One region of the Chroococcidiopsis sp. CCNUC1 genome, then DNA from elsewhere that is predicted to be linked to it. Evidence: riboswitches for the same ligand, from Rfam matches in the RefSeq annotation. Region 1 holds a riboswitch; the other holds the start of a gene.
The links. Region 1 has a riboswitch for cyclic di-AMP ahead of M5J74_RS08195 (ArsB/NhaD family transporter). Riboswitches for the same ligand answer to the same signal wherever they lie in the genome.
Positions count from the first base shown of each region.

Region 2: another riboswitch for cyclic di-AMP. It lies ahead of M5J74_RS15320 (glycosyltransferase); the one in region 1 lies ahead of M5J74_RS08195 (ArsB/NhaD family transporter).

Region 1 covers NZ_CP097480.1:1,745,685-1,750,678, reverse strand. Annotated here, with positions in the region: gene M5J74_RS08200 (sensor histidine kinase) at 255-1,445, opposite strand; cyclic di-AMP (ydaO/yuaA leader) riboswitch at 1,744-1,960, shown strand; gene M5J74_RS08195 (ArsB/NhaD family transporter) at 2,332-3,669, shown strand; cyclic di-AMP (ydaO/yuaA leader) riboswitch at 3,825-3,973, shown strand; gene ntrB (nitrate ABC transporter permease) at 4,073-4,915, shown strand.
Region 2 covers NZ_CP097480.1:3,261,422-3,266,415, reverse strand. Annotated here, with positions in the region: gene M5J74_RS15330 (VOC family protein) at 1-240, shown strand, start outside; gene M5J74_RS15325 (hypothetical protein) at 352-564, opposite strand; gene M5J74_RS15320 (glycosyltransferase) at 608-1,873, opposite strand; cyclic di-AMP (ydaO/yuaA leader) riboswitch at 2,017-2,152, opposite strand; gene M5J74_RS15315 (selenium-binding family protein) at 2,503-3,858, shown strand; gene M5J74_RS15310 (2Fe-2S iron-sulfur cluster-binding protein) at 3,895-4,230, shown strand; gene M5J74_RS15305 (acireductone dioxygenase) at 4,314-4,868, shown strand; gene mtnB (methylthioribulose 1-phosphate dehydratase) at 4,895-4,994, shown strand, end outside.

The DNA of each region.
Region 1 (4,994 bases):
CATAATTAAATAACGGTTCGCTTTAACTATGTAGCTTCATTTCTTCTGTAGTTACACTCAGAACGGCATAAATACTTTTGCCTATTTCTGCTAAGCGATCGCAATTATTAATTTAGAAAATTCTGAGAAAAATTGGCTCAACAATAGAAAGTTTTAGCAATTGTCTAATATTTCTTAATTAAGAATAATTAAAATAAGATGATTTTAGCTTAACAGTCAAAAATAATAAATTACAAATAGCCGATCGCGGAATATTATTTTGTTTTAACTTTGAGCGGAAAAGTCACTGTAAATGTCGAACCAACTCCAACCTCAGAGGCTAATTCAATCTTTCCCTGCAACAGCTTGACTAAGCGCGAAACGATCGCTAGCCCCAAACCCGTGCTGTTGGGTGTGGCGATCGTTCCGGCTTGAAAATAGGGTTCAAACACGCGCTGCTGTGCTTCTGGCGCAATTCCCACGCCTGTATCGGCAACTGCGATCGCCCATCGTTCGCGATCGATCGTCCAACATTTCACCAAAATCTTTCCATCTAGCGTGTAGCGAATCGCATTACTAATCAGATTCGTCACAATTTGCTGCAATCGTAACGAATCCGTGACAACTTCTTTTGGGGCTGAATCTAAATCGAGGCTCAATTTGAGTTCCTTGGCTTGTGCCGCAGGCTGCATCATAGCAACAAGATCGCTTGTTAGCTCGCGAATCTCGACTATTGCAGGCTGAAGTTGCATTTGCCCTGCTTCGTATCGCGAGATTTCTAAAGCATCGTTAATCAAGTGTAATAAATGCCTACCACCGCTTAACACCTGTTCGATATGTTCTATATTGGCGTAGCTATCTTTTACCTCAACTCTGTCTTTCCGCTGTAGGCGCAAAAATAAATCGGCATAGCCAATGATCGAAGTCAAAGGAGTTTTCAGTTCGTGGGCGAGATGAGAAAGGTTTTCGCGATTTGCCCGCACCAGCCGCGTTAATTCCTGATTGTTGAGTGTCAGTTGACTTTGTAGCTGTTGTAGTTCTGCCAATCGTTGCTCGGTGTAGCTTTTAAAGCAGCGGGCGATCGCTTCATCAATGACAGTATCAATTAACCGAAAAGCACGAATCACCTCTAACGCTGAGCTTGTCTGCAAGCTTGTCTCAATGGTAGAGAAGATAACATGACGCAGAATTCGATACTCTCGGGCAATTTCCCCAGCCTCAAATCCTTGTTCTGCCCTAATGACACCGTGTTCTAAACTCACCTCTACTAGTGTCTTCAAATCGCTATCTTGTGATTGAGAAAGCACTGTTGCCATCGCTTGAATTACGCGCGGTATGCTGTCTTGCAAAGACTTGTACGGCAGTTCGTTAGCTGTTTCAATTTGGTCATCTGCACGAATGGCAGCAATCCAGTCCTTCAAAATCGTATCGCTTCGTTCGAGCAGCAGTTGACTGAAATCTTGCATCACTTCAAGCACGCATAGAGATAGGCATGGCAATCTTCAGTTTATAGGAACCTGCCAGATGGTGGAACCACTCTATCGTTCGATACTTCGGTAAGCAATGCTATGGTACTTCGCCAGTGGTTCGTCCGCATTTCTGCCCCGTAGAGATAGCTGAAAAGCTTTTCGACACTAATAGCAGCTCGATTCCCCTGCTGAAAATTTTGGCTTGATGTTATTGTAATTGTCTGCAAAAATTGCACGCTACCCGGAATAATTTGACGAATTTGAGTAAGAATGTTAAATTTCTCTTCAATAGTTTGAAAACAGTTAGCCTAATCCAGTGGTGTCTGTGTTGAGGAGTTCAAGACTTTAGTAAAACTGGAGCGGAGGAACCAAAATCTGGGGCTTATCTGGTTTAAAGATGAATTAGCAAGAACGAGTATCGAGTTCAGATCTTCATAATTCATCCTTGACAAGAAGAACATCTCTCAGTTCTAGCCCGTCAGCTAACTCCGTAGGCGTTGAGAGGAGACTGAAATAAGCAACATTATCAATAATGTGCTGCTTGGTTCAGCTTCCAAGGCTCGTACTGTTAAGCCTGTTGTACCTGCACTTGAAGAGACTGAAAAATAGCAGATGAAAATCCCACAAAAATCACTGGTAAAAATAAAGCAATTCGCCTTGAAAAATTGTCAGGCACGCAACGCCCACTCTACTAGGCTTGAATTTCAAGCATCAAATAGAACTGCTATAGTTGCGGAATCACAAACAGATGCGATCGCTTCATTACCTTAGCCGTATGTAGCTAACTACCAATAAATATCAAGCGCATTAGTAGAGTTTTGTATGGATGTAAAGCTCTATAACTTTGGTTAGAATAATTAATAATCAAACCAGTAGTAATAATATGGAAAACTGGCAGGCGATCGCTAGCACTATTACTTTCCTTAGTGTCATCTTTTTCGTGATGACAGAATGGATACACTTGACTATCGCGGCATTTTTAGGAGCATTAATTCTTGTTTTTACAAATGTGTTAACGCTAAATGAAGCAATTGGATATATTGGTAATAGCTACTCTACCATTGCTTTGTTTTTTGGCGTAATGGTGTTGGTACGAGCTTTTGAACCTACAAAAGTTTTTGATTATTTAGCCACCCAAATTGTGATTTTAGCTAAAGGACAAGGCAAGCGCTTGCTACTGGGAATTGTGGCAATTACAACTCCAATTTGCGCTTTTTTGCCCAATGCTACAACAGTTATGTTACTAGCACCGCTGATTCCTCCGATTGCAGAGGAAGTAGGGGTAAACTTTGTACCACTACTCATCTTAATGGTATTCGTAGCCAACAGTGCCGGATTACTAACATTGGTAGGAGATCCAGCTACATTTATTGTCGGAGATGCCGTAAACGTCAGCTTTATTGATTACCTCGCGCGCCTCAGTTTAGGTGGAGTTATTGCAGTTATTACTGTGGTTGCAATGCTACCATTTCTATTTCGTAAAATTTGGCATAAAGATTTAGAAGATTTAGAACATCTTCCCCATCCAAAAATTAATCATCCTCAAGTTTTAACATTAGGGATTGTTTTGATTGCTGGTGTTTTAACATTCTTTGTTATTGGGGAAATGTTACCAATTCCAATTTCTCCTGCTGCGGTAGCTTTATTAGGTGCAGCTTTAGCATTGTTACTGTCACATCATAGCAAAATTGATACAGTTAATAATATTTTGCGAGATGTCGATTGGAGTACGTTAATATTTTTTATGTCCATTTTCGTCTTAATTGGTGGACTAGAGAAAACTGGCGTCGTGACTAGCCTTTCTGGTGTTCTAGCAGCAATTTTAGGAAAAAATATTGCTTTAGGTTCGCTAGCGTTACTCTTTTTTGTTGGTATAGTCTCAAGCGTCGTGCCAAACATTCCTTTGGTTGTGGCAATGGTTCCGTTACTCAAACAGTATGTAGTCAATATTGGTTTGGCATCGCCAGTAATTCTAGAAAAAAGTTTTACAGGAGAGTTGCCAGCAGAAGTATTACCTCTGTTTTATGCCATGATGTTTGGTGCAACGTTAGGTGGAAACGGAACTTTAGTTGGAGCCTCTTCTAACATAGTTGCTGCCGGAATTGCCGAACAACACGGACGGCGAATTTCATTTAAAACCTTTCTCAAATATGGTTTACCCGTAATGGCAGTCCAATTAATAGTTGCTGCTATATACGTTACAATTCGGTTTTTGATTTAATTGGTCATTTGTCATTTGCGATTTGCGATCGCTACCCAAAAACTCCGCTCGCTGCCTTACCACTTACCAATTACCAATCACCAATTACCAAATAAATACATATATCTACAGAATGATTGACGGTAGAGAAATAGCGATGATATCTTAGGAAAGTTAGAGTAAGTCAGCCTAATCTAGTCCTTCACATGTATATAGATGAAGCTAGAACGGAGGAACCAATTGTAAGGGGCTTATCTTAATTTAAGAGGGGCATCTCTCAGCCCTAGCCCGTCAGCTAACTTCGTAGGCATTGAGAGGAGACTGAAGAGTAAGCATTATTTCATTAATGTTTTGAACTCATCAGTGTTCCTATCTGGTACTGCTCGATTTTACGTACCTGCGATTAACTCTGAGGAGTATCAATATGATATTTCAGTTAAATCTTGCTACTCTAGCAGTAGCCGGACAAGCTGCGTGGAAAAGGGTTAGACCGATTGTTATCAGGGATGCTGTTCTGTTACCTGCCGATGGTTTCTTGGGCATCATTATTTTGTGGTGGGCGATCGCTCTTGTCAATCCCGAATTAATGCCTACTCCACCACAAGCACTAGTAGCGAATTTAGACTACATTCTCAATCCATTTTACCAACGCGGTCCAGGCGATTTAGGCATTGGCTGGCTATTGTTGGCAAGTCTGCGAAGAGTATTAATCGGATTTGCTTTAGGCGCAGCAGTAGCAATTCCTGTTGGCTTCTTGATTGGAATGTCAAAGCCAGCAATGATGGCACTCAATCCCATTATTCAAATCTTCAAACCTGTATCGCCTTTAGCGTGGTTGCCGATCGCCTTAGCGATTTTTAATTTGGCAGATCCTTCGGCAATTTTTGTAATTTTTATTACTTCTTTGTGGTCCACAATTATTAATACAGCCTTGGGTGTTTCTAGTGTATCGAAAGACTATATCAACGTTGCTAGAGTTTTAGAAATGCCACCTTGGAGACAGATAACTAAAATTATTTTACCCGCTAGTTTACCTTATATTTTTACAGGCTTGCGAATTAGTTTAGGTATCGCTTGGCTGGTAATTGTTGCTGTAGAAATGCTCACAGGTGGTGTTGGGATTGGCTTTTTTGTCTGGGATGAATGGAGTCGCCTCAATCTTAGTTCCGTCTTCCTCGCAGTATTGGTAATTGGCTTAACAGGCTTACTGTTAGACTTCGCCGTTGCCAAAATTGAATCTCTAGTCATCCACCGCCGCCCCGCTTAGAAGAGAGCTGAGGGAGCTGAGGAGGCTGAGGGGGACAAGGGGGACAAGGGGGACAAGGGGGACAAGGAAGCAGGGGAGC
Region 2 (4,994 bases), 1.5 Mb from region 1:
TTAGATTTATTCTGGGAACCGGAGTTAACACCACCAGATCCCGATCCCGAACGGAGTTTTACTCGTGCCTATCATCTTGCCTTCGATATCGATCCGCAATTGTTCGATCGCGCCGTGGAAGTATTGAAAGATAATCAAATTGCGATCGCCCACGGTCCTGTCAGTCGCCCTACAGGTAGAGGCGTTTACTGCTACGATCCAGATGGATTTATGGTAGAAATCCGGTGCGATCCAGTATGAGCAAAAAAAAACCTGAATCTGACAATTCAGACTCAGGTAGTCCTACACTTCACAACTCAGGAAAATACAACAGACACGAAAATCTCAGAAACAAAAATCTAATTTTCAGCTCTAAGCGGCATGAGTATGCATTTTTGTTTCCACAGGCAACCACTTGGAAGATAGATCTTCCATAATACCTTTGCGGCTGAAACTTTTGCTTCGATCTAAATGTACCACTAATGTTGGCAAATAAATGTCATCAATTATCTGATGTCCGTAACCGATGACAACACCAGTTAGATCTGCTTGCTTGTGTTGCACGAAATCCCCAATCCTTAACATGGTATTTCTCCTTGTGCAGTTTGCTATCCAACGTTTACTATTGCTAAGCTGCGATCGCTCTACTCGTCTCAACCGTGGCTGAATTCAATGTGGTATACAAATGTCCTAATTCGATTGCTACACCTTGCCAGCTAAAATGATTTTCTACCCGTTGCCGACCTCGTTCCCCTAACTTTCTTGCCCAGCTAGAATCGGCTAAAATGCGATCGATCGCTTGGGCAAACGCAACGTCATCTTTAGCAGGTGCGAGTAATCCCGTCTCTTCTGGAACTACGGTAAATTGCAAACCGCCGACAGCGCTAGCAACCACGGGAATTCGGCTTGCCATCGCTTCAATTGCTACCAAACCAAAAGGTTCGTAGTGACTGGGGACGACACTAACATCGGCAGCTGCGTAGTAGACTGGCAAAATCCGATCGTCCAAGCGACCTGGAAAAACAGTTATCGTATCTAAACCTAACTCTCCAACAATTCCTTCAATGCGATCGCGTTCTCTGCCGTCACAGCGACCGGGTTGGCTGCCACCACCGATAATTAATTTCAAGTTAGTCCGACCTGCTGCGTGCAACCTTGCCACCGATCGCACTAAGGTTTCAATCCCTTTACGTTTGTCAAATCGACCGACATACAACACGACTTTTTCGTCCGGTGCAATTCCTAACTGCTGCCGCGCTGCTTCGCGTTCGATTGCCCCAAATCTGTCTATATCCGTACCGCAGGGGATAATATCAATTTGTCCTGTGGTTGAAACAAGCGATCGCATGTGTTCTTGTTCTTGAGGACTGGTGGCTACTATCCGTTCCGCTGTTTCCAAACAAGCTTTTTCTACTGCTAACCGTTTAGTTGCGATCGCTGGAATCTCGTCAATATTTCTGTACTTAACTGCACCCAACGAGTGATATGTATGTATCTGACTCAAAGGTTGCAGTTGCTTCAATCGCATTCCCACCCAAGCAGATAGCCAGTAGTTAGTGTGGACGAGCGAGTAACGAAATCCATGTTGTTGTTGAAAAGCTTGGAAAGCTTTGACGTACTCCGGTAAATAACTGAATAGTTCGTCCCGTCCGATAAATTCTGGCGCTCCCGCTGGTAACCGAATCGTGCGACAATTAGCATTGTGTTGCACGATCGCCGCTTGTTCTTTACTGCTACGGCGAGTAAACATATCGACTTTCCATCCCTGCTGGGCAAGGGCAAGACCGACTTGGCGCACGTAAACGTTTTGACCTCCAGCCTCTTCTTGCCCAATCGCAATCGCTGGATCGCCATCAACAGAAATTAAAGCAATGCGATTCTGTTTTTCTAACATTGTTGGTTTACTTCTCCTTATGGCTAGCTTTCCTGCCTCTGGCTGCCATCAGGAATCAATTCCTTAGCACCAAGTACAGGTAAAACGTAGCGGGCTTAAACCAGCCAAGGACACTGAATGGGATCTAGAAATCTTCGATCTTTACAGTCTCCTCTCAACGCCTACGAAGTTAGCTGACGGGCTAGGACTGAGAGATGTCCCTCTCTGTTTATCTCAGAGATAAGCCCCAAAATTCGGTTCCTCCGCTCCAATTATGATTGGATTAGGCTGACTTATTTAATCTGGTTAACTACATCCTAAACCACGCTCCCTACGTTCTGTCAATAAAAGTTACAAACTGTGAAGTAAACTCGGTCAGATTGTTAAGTATTGTATGTGAAACTTCTATTTGAGTTGTGAACTACTCGTGAAGGTTGTCATTCGTTCAAGTGCTGTTAGCGCGTCACAGTCAGATGAACAGTAATTTGACAATTGATTTAAAACTGCTGGATCTCAGCCATCTGTAAGAAATACAAACATAGTACGGTATTCCTAGCAATCAATGCTAGTTTTGTTATTAGTAGACGGTTAACTGTAGAGATATGACATGTCGTATCCGCACTTAACCAATGACCAACGACAAATGACCAATGACCAATCATACTTGCTGCGGTCCTGGCTATGCATCTCCCCAAGCGGCGATGCAAGCAGAAAGAGAAAAAACATTATATGCGATCGCCCTTTATACGGGTACGGGAATTGAAGCACCAGATTATTTAGCGACGATTGATGTCGATCCTGACTCTCCGACATATTCTCAGGTAATTCATCGCTTACCGATGCCTTATTTAGGCGATGAGTTACATCATTTTGGTTGGAATGCATGTAGTTCGTGTCACGGTGACGCGCGTAAATCTCGTCGCTTTACGATCGTACCTGGACAGCGATCGAGCCGGATTTATATTGTAGATACAAAAGAAACGCGATCGCCTCAAATTTATAAAGTCATCGAACCAGAAGAAATCAAAGCGAAAACAAATTTAACAGCCCCTCATACAGTCCATTGTCTAGCAGATGGTCATGTGATGATTTCGATGTTAGGTGATAGTCAAGGGAATGCACCTGGCGGCTTTTTGTTACTCGATGAAAACTTTGATATTGTCGGACGTTGGGAACAACAAGCCACGGCGATGAAGTTTAATTATGACTTTTGGTATCAGCCGCGCCATAACATCATGGTAAGTAGCGAATGGGGCGCACCCAAAACGTATTATCCAGGCTTTGACCTCAACGATGTCGCAGCCGGAAATTACGGTCAGCAATTGCATTTTTGGGACTGGAAAAAACACGAAATTATTCAAAGTTTTGACTTAGGTACAGAAGGTTTAATTCCTTTAGAAGTGCGTTTTCACCACAACCCAGAGAGTACGCACGGCTATGTTGGTGCAGCCTTAAGTAGTAATATTTGGCACTGGCACAAATCTAACGGACAATGGGCAGTTGAGAAAGTTATTGATGTTCCATCCGTCGAGGTTCAAGGCTGGGAAATTCCCGTTCCCTCTTTAATTACCGATATTTTGCTGTCAATGGACGATCGCTATCTCTATTTTTCCAACTGGTTGCATGGAGATATTCGTCAGTATGACATTAGCAATCCTTCTCAGCCTAAATTGACTGGGCAAGTTTGGTGTGGTGGTTTATTAGGAAAAGGTGGCGAAGTTAAGGGGCAGAAATTGCAAGGTGGTCCTCAAATGCTGCAATTAAGTTTAGATGGTAAGCGGTTGTATGTCACTAACTCTCTATTCAGTACTTGGGATAATCAATTTTATCCAGACTTAGCCAAAAATGGCTCTTACATGTTGCAAATTGATTGCGACACGGAAAAGGGAGGATTGAAAATTAATGAAAACTTTTACATAGATTTTGGTCAAGAACCAAACGGCGCAGCCCGCGCCCACGAAATGCGATATCCTGGTGGCGATTGTACTTCAGATATTTGGATTTAGAGTTAAGAGAATCATAGGGGCAGGTTTTTTGGTCGAATGAAAACCTATCAAATCGAACTGGTTAACAGAAATAATTTTACTCTTAACGTAGCAGCAGACAAATATATTTTGGATGCGGTAGAAGCGGCTGGAGTAAAATTACCCGTAGGCTGTCGTTATGGGGCTTGTATTACTTGTGCTGCCAGGATTTTATCAGGTGAAGTAGAACAGACAAAGGCGATCGCCCTCAAACCTCAACAAGCAGCAAAAGGTTACGTTTTGTTATGCATTGCCACTCCCCGTTCTGATTGTAAATTTGAAGTCGGCGTAGAATGTCAAAAAGAATTGTATGTAAACCCTTTTATCAGTTATCAGCGAACAGTTATCAGTTGACATTGGTAATCGGTAATTGGTAATTGGTAATCGATCGTTTGTTATTTGCATTTTCACTGCTCACTACTCACTACTCACTCCCTATGGCGCTTCTTAAACTAGAAGATGGTACAATCTACAACCAACTCGCTGATATTAGCCGCGAATTGGCTGCTCTTAATATTCAACTCAACTACTGGAGTGTAGGAGAAGATGCCCAATTGCGGCAATTGCTAGCACAAGAAAGTTTAAATTCCGAGGAAAAAGAAGAAGTTCTCGTAGCTTTAGATCGCTATTTCGAGCAACTCGAACAAACAGATGGCTATCAATCTCGTGATTTAATTGCGTTGCATCCTGGGATTCCAAATTTAGATGAGATGCTAACAAAATTCGATCGCATCCACACCCACGCCGATGATGAAGTAAGATATATTGTCGATGGCGAGGCAATATTTGGTTTCGTGCGTCCCGATGGTAGCCAAGTAGAATTAACAGTACAACCAGAAGAATATATCAATGTCCCCGCCGGAACAGAACACTGGTTTTATTTAACACCTGCAAGGCGAGTTAAAGCTGTACGATATTTTATCGATACAACAGGTTGGGTTCCTCAATACACGGGCAAAGAGATTCGGTTTCGTCAAAGCGCGATCGCGTAATTCATTATATTTATTACCTCTGATTCATGCTTAATTATCAACCTTCAGTAACTAATAGCAAAACTACCGATCCGCGTTTTGAATTGATCGATGCTGCTCGTTATTTCTACCGTCAAGATTGGATGG